Regions from separate parts of the Streptomyces sp. NPDC045431 genome, predicted to be linked through region 1. Evidence: riboswitches for the same ligand, from Rfam matches in the RefSeq annotation. Region 1 holds a riboswitch; each other region holds the start of a gene.
The links. Region 1 has a riboswitch for cobalamin ahead of AB0A69_RS01540 (prenyltransferase/squalene oxidase repeat-containing protein). Riboswitches for the same ligand answer to the same signal wherever they lie in the genome.
Positions count from the first base shown of each region.

Region 1 (5,079 bases):
GCGAGGCGGCGGTGGCCAGGCCCAGCGCCCACAGCCACCACGCCCCGGCGTGCAGCGCGTTGCTCCGGTGCGCCTCGGGTGCGCGCAGCGTCATCGGCGACGCCTCACCGGCGCCGGCGGCGGGCCTGTACGACGGCGGCGGCGCCCAGCGCCAGCACGGCGGCGGCCCCGGCGACCAGCCCGAGGGACGGCCCGCCGTCCCCCGTTTCCTCTTCCTCCGCCTTCGGGCGGGCGGTCACGGTCAGCGTGTCCCGCCCCGCCTGGTCCGGCTCGACCTGCTCGCCGCAGCCCGTCCTCGGGTACCCGGAGATCGCGCACAGCAGCCCGTCGCCGCTGTACCGCAGCGGCTTGGCGACCGCCGCCAGCGCCTCCGCGCTCGTCGCGTCCTCGGGGACCTGCGCGCACGCCGCCCGCTGGTCCGGGGACGGCGGAAGGGTCCCCTCCGGGGCGTCCGCCGCCGTGCCGAAGTCGACGACGACGGCGACCCGCTTGGTGTCCTCCTTGCGGGGCGTTCCCTCGCAGACGGTGACGAAGTCGGCCGCGTGGCGCGGTGTCGCCGCCGTCGAGGAGTTGCTGCTCACCGCGAAGCGGAAGCCGTTCACCTCGCCGTCGACGGGCCGGGCCGTGGCCGGGCCCTCGGTCGCGAACGCCCAGCCGCCGCCCGGGCCGGTCCGCCAGAACGACCAGTAGCGGTAGTCGGCCGCGTGGGCGGGGGCGGCGGCGAGGCCGAGCAGTACGAGCGCGAGGGCGGAACCGAGGACGGCTCCGAGGCGGCCGAGGGCCCGCATCACGGCTGCCGGTTCTTGTTGCGGCCGCTGATCAGGAAGCCGATGCCCATACCGGCGAAGAGGAAGACGCCGACGACGAGCCAGACGCCGAAGCCGGTGTTCTCGCCCGACTCCTTGTTCTCGTGCTCCTGCTTGGCCCGCGTCTCGTCGGTCGACTCCGGCGTGGGGCCGGTGGCGTTGAGCCGCTGGACGAGGTCGACGCCGCCGAAGTCGCGGGTGTCGGCGCCGACCGTGTGGGCGGCGAGTATCAGCTGGGCCCAGGCGGCGGGACCGTTCTGGGCGGCCCAGGCGGGGCCGTTCTTCTTCAGCCACGCCACCGCGCCGGCGGCCTTGTCGCCGTGCCCGGCGGCGCCGAGGGCGACGACCGCGTCCGCGGTGTTGCCGAAGTCGGGCGCGGGGGCGGTGGTCTCGGCGCCCGGCATCGGCGGCAGGTCCAGGTGTCCGGTCTTCGCCAGGGCGGTGGCGAGGTAGGCGGCGCCGTTGCGGGCGACCCGCTCGGCGGTCGGCTTGGCGGCGGCCTCGCAGGTCGGCGGCTGACCGGGCTCGGCGCCGCGCGTGCGGGCCTGCTTGCCGAGCCCGGCGAGTACGGCGGCGGCGGTGGCGTCGGCGTTGGCGACGAGCTTGCCGTTCTGGTCGGGCTGGTACGCGAAGGCGCCGGCGCCCGCGTCCTTCGCGGAGCACGGGATGGCGAAGCCGACGAGCGCGTCGTAGGGGCTCCTGCCGTCCGCCGACTTCACGGTGCCGGGCTTCTCGCCCGCCGCGGCGAGGGCGCCGATGACGATCGAGGTGGAGTTGGCGTCGCTGGCACCGCCCGGGTTGTAGCTCCAGCCGCCGTCCTTGTTCTGTACGCCCTTGAGCCAGTGGACGCCCGCCCGCAGGGCCTTGGTGACCGGGTCGGTCTCGCCGTCCGCCGCCTCCGGCTTGTCGAGCCCGGCGAGCGCCTGGACGGCGGCGGCGGTGGCGTTGGTGTCCAGCACGGTCGCGGCGTCGCAGGGCTTGCCGGGGTCGGGGCGGTACGCGGCGAAGGCGCCGTCGTCGCACTGCTGCCGGAGCAGCCAGTCCACGGCCTGGTCGGCCGGGTCGACGCCGCTCGTCTTCTGCGCCAGGAAGGCGAAGGACTGCCGCCAGACACCGTCGTAGGTCGGGTCCTTCGTGCCGTACAGCCCGGCGGGCAGAGCGGCGGCGGACGGCGACGGCGACGGCGCCGCCTGCGCGGCGGGGGCGACGGCGAGGGTCCCGGCGCCGCCCCCGCACAGCACGGCGGTGGCGGCGAGCGCTGCGGCGGTGCCGCGGCGGCGAACGGTGGTCATGGCTGGGTGGCCTCTCCTGCGCGGTCTTGTCCGGGACGGGCGGGGCGGGGACCGGCGCACACGGAAGGGCACCAGGCTCCGGCTCCGCATTCCTCGACGGTGCCGGCCACCGGGGCGGGTCGCTCCCGGTGACACGAGCCGAACATGTACGCGCACGGGGCGATCCGGCTCACCACCTGGGCGGCGGTTCACGGTTGCGGGTCAGCGCCGGATTCGCACCGGCTTCCCCCCGTACGGGCGTGATGACGACGGGCCCACTGTACCGGGGTGCCCGTCTGCGAGCATCGGGGGATGACGGACACACGCCCGAAGATCAAGGACCTCATCGTCGACTGCCGCGACCCCGAGCGGCTCGCCTCCTTCTGGTCCCGGCTCCTGGGCCGGCCGATCGTGGCCAGGACCGGTCCGTACGTCTGGCTCGACCGGGGCGACGGCCCCGGAATGGGCTTCCAGCGCGTCGACGCCCCGAAGGCGGTCAAGAACCGCATCCACTTCGACCTCGCCTCGCCGGACCCCGCCGCCGAGCGGGAGCGCATCGAGGCGCTGGGCGGCCGGCGGCTCGACGCGTACGCGGCCGGCGGCTTCCTCGTCATGGCCGACCCCGAGGGGAACGAGTTCTGCGTCATCCCGGAGGCCCCCTTCGACGTGGACGACGACGGCCGGGCGAGCTACCTGAGGGAGGGGGAGTCGGGCAAGCAGTAAGACAGGCCCTAGGTCGCGTCGGGTGAGGTCACGTCGATCAGGCGGCACGCCGTCTCGATGTCCAGCCTCACCTGCGCGATCGACGCCCGCCCCGCCAGCCACGTGATCAGCGCCGAGTGCCAGGTGTGCGCGATGACCCGCACCGCCGAGAGCTGCTCCGGGGTCGGGCGCTCCAGGCCCGTCGCGTCCAGGATGATCGCGGTCGTCTGCCGCGAGACCGTGTCCACCTCGCGGTTCACGCCGCGGTCCGCGAACGTCAGCGCGCGCACCATCGCGTCCGCGAGCTGCGGTTCGCGCTGAAGGGCGCGGAAGGCGCGCATCAGGGTCTCGGCGACCCGCGCGGACGGGGTCTCGCCGGCCGGCGGGCGTTTGCGCAGGGTCGCGTGCAGGTGCTCCAGCTGGTCCTGCATGGTGGCGACCAGCAGATGGATCTTGGACGGGAAGTAGCGGTACAGCGTGCCCAGCGCGACCCCGGCGGCCTCGGCGACCTCGCGCATCTGAACGGCGTCGAAACCGCCCCCGCTCGCCAACTGCCTACTGGCGTGCAGGATGCGGCGGCGGCGCGCCTCCTGGCGCTCGGTCAGCGGCGCCCGGCGCTCGGCCGACGGCGGCGACGCCGGTCTGTCTTCCGCTGTCATGTGGTCCGTTCGGTACGCGTGTGGTGGTACGCGACAGGAGGGCGGGCGCCGTGGTGTGAATCACCTGTTCCGGCCCTCACAGCGGCGCTACCTGCGGGTAGATTCAAAGCTCCTTGAACCGTCAAGTCTGAAACTTGTTCTAGATTAGCGCGACCGGTTACGCTCCGGCGAAATGCAGGCAAGAAGGGGGCCGCGAGTGACCGCTGAGGCCATAGAAGCAGGCCCCCGCGGCGGTGTCACCGGCGGCGAAGACCGCCCGCTGCGCATCGCCCTCCTCACGTACAAGGGAAACCCCTTCTGCGGCGGCCAGGGCGTCTACGTACGGCACCTGTCGCGCGAGCTCGCCCGCCTCGGGCACACCGTCGAGGTGATCGGCTCCCAGCCCTACCCCGTCCTCGACGAGGGCGACGACCTGACGGGACTGCGCCTCACCGAGCTGCCGAGCCTCGACCTGTACCGGCAGCCCGACCCCTTCCGCACCCCCCGGCGCGACGAGTACCGCGACTGGATCGACGCCCTCGAAGTCGCCACCATGTGGACCGGCGGCTTCCCCGAGCCGCTCACCTTCTCGCTGCGCGCCCGCCGGCACCTCGCCGCCCGCCGCGGCGACTTCGACGTCGTCCACGACAACCAGACCCTCGGCTACGGCCTCCTCGGTGACCTCGGCGCGCCCCTCGTCACCACCATCCACCACCCCATCACGGTGGACCGGCAGCTGGAGCTGGACGCCGCGCAGGACTGGAAGCGCCGCGCCTCCGTACGCCGCTGGTACGCCTTCACGCGCATGCAGAAGCGCGTCGCCCGCCGCCTCCCCTCCGTCCTCACCGTCTCCGGCTCCTCGCGGGACGAGATCGTCGAGCACCTCGGCGTGCACGAGGACCGCATCCGGGTCGTGCACATCGGCGCCGACACCGACCTGTGGTCGCCCGACCCGTCCGTCCCCGAGGTCCCGGGCCGCATCGTCACCACCTCCAGCGCGGACGTCCCCCTCAAGGGTCTGGTCCACCTCGTGGAGGCGCTCGCCAAGCTCCGCACCGAGCAGCCCGACGCCCACCTCGTCGTCGTCGGCAAGCGCGCCGAGGACGGCCCCGTCGCGCGGGCCATCGAGCGGTACGGCCTCGACGGCGCGGTGCGCTTCGTCAAGGGCGTCACCGACGCCGAGCTCGTCGACCTCTACCGGGGCGCCCAGGTGGCGTGCGTGCCCTCCCTGTACGAGGGCTTCTCGCTGCCCGCCGCCGAGGCCATGGCCACCGGCACCCCGCTGGTCGCCACCACCGGCGGGGCCATCCCCGAGGTCGCGGGCCCCGACGGCGAGACCTGCCTGGCCGTGCCGCCCGGCGACGCGGGCGCGCTCGCCGCCGCCCTCGGCCGGCTCCTCGGCGACACCGCCCTGCGCACCCGGCTCGGCACGGCGGGCCGCGCCCGGGTGCTGGACAGGTTCACCTGGGCCCGCGCGGCCCAGGGCACGGCCGAGCTGTACCGCGAGGCGATCGCGGCGCGCGGAGCCCGCCGGTGACCCGCCCCCGTACGCCTCGCCCCCTCCTCCTCCGCACGCTCCCCCTCCTCCGTGAAAGCAGGCCGTCCCCGTGCTGACCGTCGACTTCACCCGCTTCCCGCTCGCCCCCGGCGACCGTGTGCTCG
Region 1 covers NZ_JBEZAQ010000001.1:351,167-356,245, forward strand. The annotation lists gene AB0A69_RS01530 (energy-coupling factor transporter transmembrane protein EcfT) at 1-94, opposite strand, end outside; gene AB0A69_RS01535 (SCO2322 family protein) at 105-788, opposite strand; gene AB0A69_RS01540 (prenyltransferase/squalene oxidase repeat-containing protein) at 788-2,098, opposite strand; cobalamin riboswitch at 2,235-2,357, opposite strand; gene AB0A69_RS01545 (VOC family protein) at 2,390-2,800, shown strand; gene AB0A69_RS01550 (TetR family transcriptional regulator) at 2,809-3,438, opposite strand; gene AB0A69_RS01555 (glycosyltransferase family 4 protein) at 3,635-4,954, shown strand; gene AB0A69_RS01560 (class I SAM-dependent methyltransferase) at 5,025-5,079, shown strand, end outside.

Region 2 (5,079 bases), on a different contig from region 1:
AGCGCCCCGCGCGACTCCGGCGTCAGCCACGGCGCGCCCGCCGGGCCGGTGCCGACGACCACGACCTCGCCGGCGGTCTCCCGTGCCTCCGGGACCTCCGCGTCGATGCGCGACGGCAGCACCGCCACCGAGAAGTACGGCACCGTCTGCGGATCGACCGAGGCCAGCTCCCCGGTGCGCTCACCGGACATGAACGCCCGCTCCACGTACCGGGCGTCCTCCAGCCGGCCCGCCCGCTCCAGCGCGCGCCGCACCGTGGGGAAGGTCCGGCCGAGCTTCATCACGACCGCCGAGTCCGTGGCCGCGAGCCGCGCCGTCAGCTCGTCCTCCGGCAGCGTGCCGGGGATGATCGTCAGCACCTCCTCGGCCTCGCACAGCGGCTCCCCGAGCCGGGCCGCCGCCGCGCTCACCGACGTGACGCCCGGGATGACCTCGGTGTCGTAGCGGTGCGCCAGGCGCTTGTGCATGTGCTGGTACGAGCCGTAGAAGAGCGGGTCGCCCTCCGCCAGGACCGCGACCGTGCGGCCGGCGTCCAGGTGGGCGGCGAGCCGGGCCGACGCCTCCTCGTAGAAGTCGTTCAGCGCGCCCCGGTAGCCGCCCGGGTGGTCGGTGGTCTCCACCGTCAGCGGGTACATCAGCCGCTCTTCGATCTGGTCCTCGCGGATGTGCTCCGCCGCGATGGACCGGGCGATCGAGCGGCCGTGGCGCGCGCAGTGGTACGCGATCACGTCGGCGGCCGCGATGGCCTTCACCGCCGCCACCGTCATCAGGTTCGGGTCGCCGGGGCCCAGCCCGACCCCGTACAGCTTCCCGCTCATGGCCGTCGTGCCCGTCGTGCCCGTCATGCCCGTCATGCCTGGATCTCCGCCTCGTGCGCGATCGCGTTGATCGCCGCCGCCGCCATCGCGCTGCCGCCCCGCCGGCCCCGGACCACCAGGGACTCCAGACCGGGGAAGGCCGCCAGCGCGTCCTTCGACTCGGCCGCGCCGATGAAGCCGACCGGGATGCCGAGCACGGCCGCGGGGCGCGGCGCGCCCGCGTCGATCATCTCCAGGAGCCGGAAGAGCGCGGTCGGGGCGTTGCCTATCGCGACGACCGACCCCTCCAGGCGATCGCGCCACAGCTCCAGCGCGGCGGCGCTGCGCGTGGTGCCCAGCTCGGCGGCGAGGGCCGGCACGGACGGGTCGGAGAGCGTGCAGATCACGTCGTTGCCGGCGGGCAGCCGCTTGCGCGTGACACCGCTCGCGACCATCTGCGCGTCGCAGAGGATCGGCGCCCCGGCGCGCAGCGCCTCGCGGGCGCGGGCGACGACGTCGGGCGTGTAGGCGAGGTCGCGGACGAGGTCGACCATGCCGCAGGCGTGGATCATCCGCACGGCGACCTGGCTCACGTCGGCCGGCAGGCCCGCGAGATCCGCCTCGGCGCGGATCGTGGCAAAGGACTGGCGGTAGATCTCCGCCCCGTCCTTCTCGTAGTCGAACACTCTGCTCTCGCTCATCTCGTCGGTCCTTGTACGGTCACGGTCGTCTGGTACGCGCCTTCGGCGGTCGCCACCACGTCCACCCACGCGACGCCTTGGGGATGGCCGCACCGGCGCGCGCAGCCCGACCAGTGGACCGGCAGGCCGCCGTCCACCGGGCGCGCGTCCGCCCGTACGTCGGCCAGGGCCTTCGCGCAGCCCGGCCGGCCCGTGCAGGCGGTCACGCCGGCCCACGGCGAGTCGGCGCGCGTGAGGAACCCGGCCCCGTCCAGCGCGCGCAGCCGCTCCTCCGCGGCCGCCCGGTCCGGGAGGCCCGGCAGTACGAAACCGCGCCACGGCGTGACCCGCACCTCCTCGGCCGGCAGCAGCGCCCGGAACTGCGCCGTCGTCACCCGGCCCAGCCGCGCCAGCACCGAGACCGTGTCCTCGCCGACCAGCCCGGGCGCGAGAGGTGCGCCCGCCGGGACCACGGCATCCCGCACGGGCTCCGCCGCGATCGACGCCCGCCGCAGGTGTCCCGCCACGTCCACGTCCTGCCCCGCCGGCAGCTCCCGCACCCGCCACGCGCCCGTGCCCGCCTCCCGGGCCGCCGCGAGGAACGCCTCCGCCGCCGCCAGCGCGGCCCGCGGCGCGTCGGCGCCCGCGACCCGGTACGCGCCCGGGCCGCCGGCCTGCACGAGAGCCGTGCCCGCCGGTTCTGCGAGCAACGTCACATCCGGGGCCAGCGCCGCCACATCCCCCCGGCCGTCGTCCACGGCGAAGAGGAAGCGTCCGGACAGCTCCAGCGTCCACTCCTCGGCGCACAGCAGCGCGTCCAGGCGCGCGGCCCACGCCCGCACCTCCGGGCCGGCGAGCGGCGAGACGACCATGTTCCGTACGCGCTCGTGCCGTTCGGACTCCGGCAGCAGTCCGGCGTCCCGCAGCAGCTCCGCGAGGCCGAGCCCGCAGCCCTCGCCGAGGCCCCGCAGTTCGAGGTTGCCGCGCGAGGTGAGGGAGAGGTGCCCGTCGCCGAGCCGGTCCGCCACGTCGGCCAGCGCGCGCACCTGACGAGGCGTCAGTACGCCGGTGGGGATGCGCAGTCGGGCCAGCGCACCGTCGTCGGCCCGGTGCAGCCGCAGCGCGCCGGGGCAGGCGTCACCACGGTCGCGTACGCGGTCACGGTCACGGTCCCGCGCGCTGTCCCGTATGTGAGCTTCGCCCCGGTCCTGAGGCATGGGTGGGCTGGGCGGCATGGCGGCGAGCATACGCGCAGCCTCTACTATGCAGACGGCACAGGGTCCCAGGGCCCTAGGGAGGAAGCCCGGTGGGAATCCGGCGCGGTCCCGCCACTGTGAGTCCGCCGACGACCCGGCCGACGACTCCGCTGACAGCTGACGGCTGACAGCGGGGGCGACGCCGACAACGGAGACGACGGACGAGTCAGGAACTCCCGCCACCCACGACCACCCGGGGCGAGGACACCCCGAGGAAGGCCCGGCACGCCGTGATCCTGCTGCTGTCGCACTCCGACACCGACCTGCTGAGCGCCCGCGCGGCCGAAGGCCCGGTCGCGTACCGGTTCGCCAACCCCGCCCGGCTCCCGCTCGACGACCTGCCCGGGCTGCTGGACGGCGCCGACCTCGTCGTCGTACGCCTCCTCGGCGGCATCCGCGCCTGGGAGGAGGGCCTCGACGCCCTGCGCGCGAGCGGCAAGCCGCTGGTCGTGCTGACCGGCGAACAGGCCCCCGACGCCCAGCTCATGGAGACCTCCACCGTCCCCATCGGCATCGCGGCCGAGGCGCACGCCTACCTCGCCCACGGCGGCCCGGACAACCTGGAGCAGCTCGCCCGCTTCCTGTCCGACACGGTCCTCCTCACCGGCCACGGCTTCGAGCCGCCCGCTGCCGCGCCCACCTGGGGCCCGCTGGAGCGGACCGCGCGCACCGCCACCGGCCCGACGGTCGCCGTGCTGTACTACCGCGCCCACCACATGAGCGGGAACACCGCCTTCGTCCACACCCTGTGCGACGCCATCGAGGACGCGGGCGGCCAGGCGCTGCCCCTGTACGTGGCGTCCCTGCGGGCCCCCGAGCCCGAGCTGCTGGACACCCTGCGCACCGCCGACGCCGTCATCACCACCGTCCTCGCCGCCGGCGGCACCAAGCCCGCCGAGGCCCAGGCCGGCGGCGACGACGAGTCGTGGGACGCGGGCGCGCTCGCCGCCCTCGACGTACCGATCCTCCAGGCGCTGTGCCTGACGAGCCCGCGCTCCGCCTGGGAGGAGAACGACGAGGGGCTCTCGCCGCTCGACGCCGCCAGCCAGGTCGCGGTACCCGAGTTCGACGGGCGGCTCATCACGGTGCCGTTCTCCTTCAAGGAGATCGACGCCGACGGCCTGCCCGCGTACGTCGCCGACGCCGAGCGCGCCGCGCGCGTCGCCGGGATCGCCGTGCGCCACGCCCGCCTGCGCCACATCCCGAACGCCGACAAGCGCCTGGCGCTGGTCCTCTCCGCGTACCCCACCAAGCACTCCCGCATCGGCAACGCCGTCGGCCTCGACACCCCCGCCTCCGCCGTCGCGCTGCTGCGCCGGCTGCGCGAGGAGGGCTACGACTTCGGCACGGACGAGGTCCCCGGCCTCGCCTCCGGCGACGGCGACGAGCTGATCTACGCGCTCATCGAGGCCGGTGGCCACGACCAGGAGTGGCTCACCGAGGAGCAGCTCGCCCGCAACCCGGTCCGCATCCCGGCCGCCGACTACAAGCGCTGGTACGCCGGTCTCCCGGAGGAGCTCCGCGAGAGCGTCGAGCGGCACTGGGGCCCGCCGCCCGGCGAGATGTTCCTCGACCGCTCCCGCAACCCCGAGGGCGACATCGTCCTCGCCGCCCTGCGGCGCGGGAACCTGCTCATCCTCATCCAGCCGCCGCGCGGCTTCGGCGAGAACCCGATCGCGATCTACCACGACCCCGATCTGCCGCCGTCGCACCACTACCTGGCCGCGTACCGCTGGATCGCCACCCCGGCCGCCGACGGCGGCTTCGGGGCGGACGCCATGGTCCACCTCGGCAAGCACGGCAACCTGGAGTGGCTGCCCGGCAAGAACGCCGGCCTGTCCGCCGCCTGCGGCCCCGACGCCGCGCTCGGCGACCTGCCGCTGATCTACCCGTTCCTCGTCAACGACCCGGGCGAGGGCACCCAGGCCAAGCGCCGCGCCCACGCCACGCTCATCGACCACCTGGTGCCGCCGATGGCGCGTGCCGAGTCGTACGGCGACATCACGCGCCTGGAGCAGCTGCTCGACGAGTACGCGCAGATCTCCTCCATGGACCCGGCCAAGCTGCCCGCCATCCGCGCCCAGATCTGGACGCTGATCCAGGCCGCCCGGCTCGACCACGACCTCGGCCTTGAGGACCGGCCGGACGACGACGGCTTCGACGACTTCCTGCTCCACGTCGACGGCTGGCTCTGCGAGGTCAAGGACGCGCAGATCCGCGACGGCCTGCACGTGCTGGGCGGCGCCCCGACCGGCCCCGAGCGGGTCAACCTGGTGCTCTCCATCCTCCGTGCCCGCCAGATCTGGGGCGGTACGCAGTCCCTGCCCGGCCTGCGCGAGGCCCTCG
Region 2 covers NZ_JBEZAQ010000013.1:68,163-73,241, reverse strand. The annotation lists gene AB0A69_RS24055 (precorrin-2 C(20)-methyltransferase) at 1-818, opposite strand, end outside; gene AB0A69_RS24050 (precorrin-8X methylmutase) at 851-1,498, opposite strand; gene AB0A69_RS24045 (cobalamin biosynthesis protein CobG) at 1,495-2,712, opposite strand; cobalamin riboswitch at 2,769-2,909, shown strand; gene cobN (cobaltochelatase subunit CobN) at 2,964-5,079, shown strand, end outside.
Region 2: it holds a riboswitch for cobalamin, as region 1 does, so the genes downstream of both, cobN (cobaltochelatase subunit CobN) here and AB0A69_RS01540 (prenyltransferase/squalene oxidase repeat-containing protein) in region 1, are expected to answer to the same signal.

Region 3 (5,079 bases), on a different contig from region 1:
GAGCTCGCCGAGGACGAGGGCATCCAGGTCGCCAAGGTGCTCGTGGACGACGACGTGGCGGTGGCCGACAGTACGTACACGGCCGGGCGGCGCGGGACCGGGGCCACCCTGTTCGTGGAGAAGATCGCTGGTGCGGCCGCCGAGGAGGGTGCGCCGCTGGAGCGCGTGGAGGCGATCGCGCGCCGGGTGAACGCCGCGTCACGCAGCTTCGGGGTGGCACTGAGCGCGTGCAGTACGCCCGCGAAGGGCGGGCCGACGTTCGATCTGCCGCCGGGCGAACTGGAGCTGGGCGTCGGCATCCACGGCGAGCCGGGGCGCGAGCGGCGGGCCATGATGACGTCGCGGGAGATCGCCGACTTCGCCGTCGACGCCGTCCTGGAGGACCTGCGGCCCGGCGGGCCGGTGCTGCTGCTGGTCAACGGCATGGGTGCGACGCCGCTGCTGGAGCTGTACGGGTTCAACGCCGAGGTGCACCGGGTGCTGCGCGAGCGCGGCGTGCCGGTGGCCCGTACCCTCGTCGGGAACTATGTGACGTCGCTGGACATGGCGGGCTGCTCGGTCACGCTGTGCGAGGCCGACGAGGAGTTGCTGCGACTGTGGGACGCGCCGGTGCGGACGGCCGCCCTGCGCTGGGGGATGTGAGGACGTGATGCCCGTGACGCTCGACGTGGAGTTCTTCCGGCGCTGGATGGCGGCCGCTTCCGCGGCCGTGGAGCGCGACGCGGACCGGCTCACCGAGCTGGACGCGGCCATCGGCGACGCCGACCACGGGGCCAACCTGCGGCGCGGGTTCGCGGCGGTGGCCGAGGTGCTGGGCAAGGAGCCGCCCGCGGCTCCCGGCGCGGTGCTCATGCTCGCCGGGCGGCAGCTGATCTCGACCGTGGGCGGCGCGTCGGGGCCGCTGTACGGCACGCTGCTGCGGCGCGCCGGCAAGGCCCTGGGCGACACCGCCGAGGTGACGCCCGGTCTGCTGGCCGAGGCGCTGCGCGCGGGCGTGGCCGCGGTGGCGCAGCTCGGCGGGGCGAAGGCCGGTGACAAGACGATGCTCGACGCGCTGGAACCGGCCGTCGAGGCGCTGGCCGCGGCGGCGGACGGCACGGCGGACGAGGCCTTCGGGGCGGCCGCGCGGGCCGCCGAGGAGGGTGCCCTCGGGACCGTGCCGATGCAGGCGCGCAAGGGCAGGGCCAGCTATCTCGGGGAGCGCAGCGTCGGACACCAGGACCCGGGCGCGGCGTCCTCCGCCCTGCTGATCGCGGCGCTGGCCGAAGCGGAGGCCGCCCGATGAGCGCCGGGCCCGTGGGCATCGTGCTGGTCTCGCACAGCGCGGCGGTCGCGTCGTCCGTCGCCGAGCTGGCCAAGGGCCTCGCGGGCGGCGGCCGGACCGCGCCCGTGGCCCCCGCGGGCGGCACCCCGGACGGCGGTCTCGGCACCAGCGCCGAGCTGATCGCCGAGGCGGCGGCGTCGGTCGACGCCGGGGCGGGCGTCGCCGTCCTCGTCGACCTCGGCAGCGCCGTGCTGACGGTGAAGGCGCTGCTCGCGGAGGGCGACGAGCTCCCCGAGGGCACGCGCTTGGTCGACGCGCCCTTCGTGGAGGGCGCGGTGGCGGCCGTCGTCACCGCCTCGGCGGGCGGCGACCTGGAGGCCGTGGTGGCGGCCGCGTCGGAGGCGTACGGCTATCGCAAGGAGTGACCGATTGCGGGACGGGTTGTGATGTACCTGGTCAACGCACTAGTGTCGCAGGGCCTTGGTGTACGGGAAACCGGTGCGGTACCGGTGCGGCCCTCGCCACTGTGATCGGGAAGTCCGGCTCCACTCCCGGGGAAACCACCCCGGGAAGCCACTGGAACACCGCGGGAGACCGTGGTGTCCGGGAAGGCGGAGCCGCGGCGTTGCATGACCCGTCAGCCAGGAGACCGGCCAGGGCGCGTTGTCCATCCACGAGGTGCTGGAGAGGGTCTCCCACATCATGCATATCGCCGAGGGGTACCTGCCCCCTGTGCACGCGGTCGCCTGGACCGTCGCCGCCGCTCCCTTCGTCGCCCACGGCGTCCGCGCCCTGACCCGCGAGGTCAAGGCCCATCCCGAATCGACTCTCCTGCTCGGCGCGTCCGGCGCCTTCACCTTCGTCCTGTCCGCCCTGAAACTGCCGTCCGTGACGGGCAGTTGCTCCCACCCCACGGGGACGGGGCTGGGCGCGATCCTGTTCCGGCCGCCGATCATGGCGGTGCTCGGCACCATCACGCTCCTCTTCCAGGCGCTGCTGCTGGCGCACGGCGGGCTCACCACGCTCGGCGCCAACGCCTTCTCGATGGCGGTCGTCGGGCCGTGGGCGGGCTTCGGGACGTACTGGCTGCTGCGCCGCTCCGGCGTGCCGCTGATGGTGAGCGTGTTCTTCGGGGCGTTCGTCGCCGACCTGTCCACGTACTGCGTCACCAGCGTCCAGCTCGCGCTGGCCTTCCCCGACCCGGCGAGCGGCTTCGCCGGGGCGCTGGCGAAGTTCGGTTCCATCTTCGCCGTCACGCAGCTTCCCCTCGCCGTGAGCGAGGGCCTGCTCACCGTGCTGGTGATGCGGCTGCTGACCCAGTCCAGCAAGGGCGACCTGGCCCGCCTCGGTGTCCTGTCCGCGAAGCCCGCGACGAAGGAGGCCGTGGCCCGATGAGCCGTAACGCCAAGATCAACACGCTGCTGCTGCTCGTCGTCGTCGCGCTCGCCGTGCTCCCGCTCGCGCTGGGCATGGGCGACCACAAGGAGGAGCCGTTCACGGGCGCGGACGCGCAGGCCGAGACGGCCATCACGGAGAACAAGCCGGACTACGAGCCGTGGTTCAGCCCGCTGTACGAGCCGCCGTCCGGTGAGATCGAATCGGCGCTCTTCTCGCTGCAGGCGGCGATCGGCGCGGGCGTGCTGGCGTACTACTTCGGGCTGCGGCGCGGCCGCAGGCAGGGTGAGGCGCGGGCGCTGGACCGGACCGCACCTGCCGCCCGGACGGCCGACGAGCCCGAAGTCGCCGAAGTCGCCAAGACGGTCGAGTAACCGCCGGTGCTGCCGATCGACGCGGCGGCGCACAGCAGTCGCTGGCGCCGCCGTCACCCGTGCGAGAAGGCCGTGCTCGGCTTCGGTCTGACGGTCCTCGCGATCTGTCTGCCGCCGTGGCCGGGGGCCGTGCTGGTGGCCGCCGCCACCCTCGCCGTGCTGCTGGGCCCGGCGGGTGTCGGGCGCCGGCAGCTGTGGCGCGCGTTCCGCGTCCCGCTGGGCTTCTGCGTCACCGGGGCGGTGCCGCTGCTGTTCCAGGTCGGCGGGGCCGAGGGGTGGGTGGCGCTCGCGCCGGACGGGCCGGTGCACGCCGGGCGGCTGCTGCTGCGGACGTCGGCGGCGTCGCTCGGGGTGCTGCTGTTCGCGTTCACCACGCCGGTCTCGGACGTGCTGCCCCGGCTCGTGCGGGCGGGGGTACCCGCGCCGGTCGTGGATGTGGCCCTGGTGATGTACCGGATCAGTTTCCTGCTGCTGGACGCCGTGCGGCGGATCCGGGAGGCGCAGGCGGCGCGGCTCGGGCTGACCAGCCGGGCGGCCGCCTGGCGGTCGCTGGCGGGCCTCGGCGCGACGGCGTTCGTCCGCGCCTTCGACCGGGCGGCGCGCCTCCAGACCGGACTGGCCGGGCGCGGTTACGACGGCACGCTGCGCGTGCTGGTGCCGGAGGCGGCGGTCTCCCGCCGGTTCCTGGCCGCGACGGGCGCCCTGCTCGCGGGGCTCGTCGCCCTCACCCTCGTACTCGAAAGGTTCCTGCCATGACCATGCATCGTGACGCCGTCGTGGAACTGGTCGGTGCGGGATTCGCCTACGACGACGGGCCCGCCGTGCTGTCGGGCATCGACTTCGCCGTACCGGAGCGGCGCGCGATTGCGCTGCTCGGCCGCAACGGCAGCGGCAAGACGACGATGCTGCGGCTGCTGAGCGGTGGCCTGCGGTGCGTGAGCGGGCGGCTACGGCTGGCGGGCGAGGACGTGTCGTACGACAGGGCGGGGCTGACCCGGCTGCGGACGACCGTGCAGCTGGTGGTGCAGGACCCGGACGACCAGCTGTTCGCGGCGTCGGTCGGGCAGGACGTGTCCTTCGGCCCGATGAACCTGGGGCTTTCGGAGCCGGAGGTGCGGGAGCGGGTGCGCGAGGCCCTGGAGGCGCTGGACATCACGGCGCTGGAGGACCGGCCGACGCATCTGCTGTCGTACGGGCAGCGCAAGCGGGCGGCGATCGCGGGCGCGGTCGCGATGCGGCCCCGGGTGCTGATTCTCGACGAGCCGACGGCGGGCCTCGACCCGCACGGCCAGGAGCGGCTGCTGGAGGTGCTGGACCGGCTGCGGGAGTCCGGGACGACGGTCGTGATGGCCACGCACGACGTGGACCTGGCGCTGCGCTGGGCGGACGACGCGGCGGTGCTCACCCCGGACGGCCTGCGCACCGGCCCGGTGGCCGAGCTCCTCGCGGACGCCGCCCTGCTGGACGCGGCCCGGCTGCGCCGCCCGTGGGGCATGGCGGTGGCCCGGGTGCTGCGGGACCGGGGCCTGCTGGGCGCGGGCGAGCAGGGTCCGCGCACGCCGGAGGAGCTGGAGGAGTGGGCGGCGGCGGTGCGGGGCGCGTAGGGGGTACGGCGGGGCTCAGGTGGGCGGGCCCGGCACGGGTGTCGGGACGTCGGCGGGGGCTCCCCTGGCTTCCGCCGCGGACGGCTCGAAGCCGGCCAGCATCTGCTCCAGCGCCTGCTGGTCCGGCCCGACGAACGGGTCGGCGCCCGGCGCGCCGCTGATGGTGTCGATCATCAGGGGGGTGAGCCCGGTGGCCGGTGGCAGGTGCGTGCTGAGCACCACTTCCGGGTCCATCTCCCGCACCGGCCGGATCGTCGCGAGGTACTTGTCGACGTCCATGTTGTGCACCCAGGGGCTGTCGGCGGTGGCCCACAGCGGCTGCCCGGCGCGCAGGTCCTCGGGGGCGACCGCGTCGGCGGTGCCGCCGTCGGCGAGGTCCGCGCTGGGCATCGGCGCGCCGAAGCAGTCGGAGGTGAAGCAGGTGCGCGAGCGGTCGTCGTAG
Region 3 covers NZ_JBEZAQ010000012.1:196,334-201,412, forward strand. The annotation lists gene dhaK (dihydroxyacetone kinase subunit DhaK) at 1-642, shown strand, start outside; gene dhaL (dihydroxyacetone kinase subunit DhaL) at 650-1,285, shown strand; gene dhaM (dihydroxyacetone kinase phosphoryl donor subunit DhaM) at 1,282-1,689, shown strand; cobalamin riboswitch at 1,701-1,937, shown strand; gene AB0A69_RS23630 (energy-coupling factor ABC transporter permease) at 1,967-2,659, shown strand; gene AB0A69_RS23635 (energy-coupling factor ABC transporter substrate-binding protein) at 2,656-3,033, shown strand; gene cbiQ (cobalt ECF transporter T component CbiQ) at 3,040-3,789, shown strand; gene AB0A69_RS23645 (ATP-binding cassette domain-containing protein) at 3,792-4,637, shown strand; gene AB0A69_RS23650 (hypothetical protein) at 4,653-5,079, opposite strand, start outside.
Region 3: it holds a riboswitch for cobalamin, as region 1 does, so the genes downstream of both, AB0A69_RS23630 (energy-coupling factor ABC transporter permease) here and AB0A69_RS01540 (prenyltransferase/squalene oxidase repeat-containing protein) in region 1, are expected to answer to the same signal.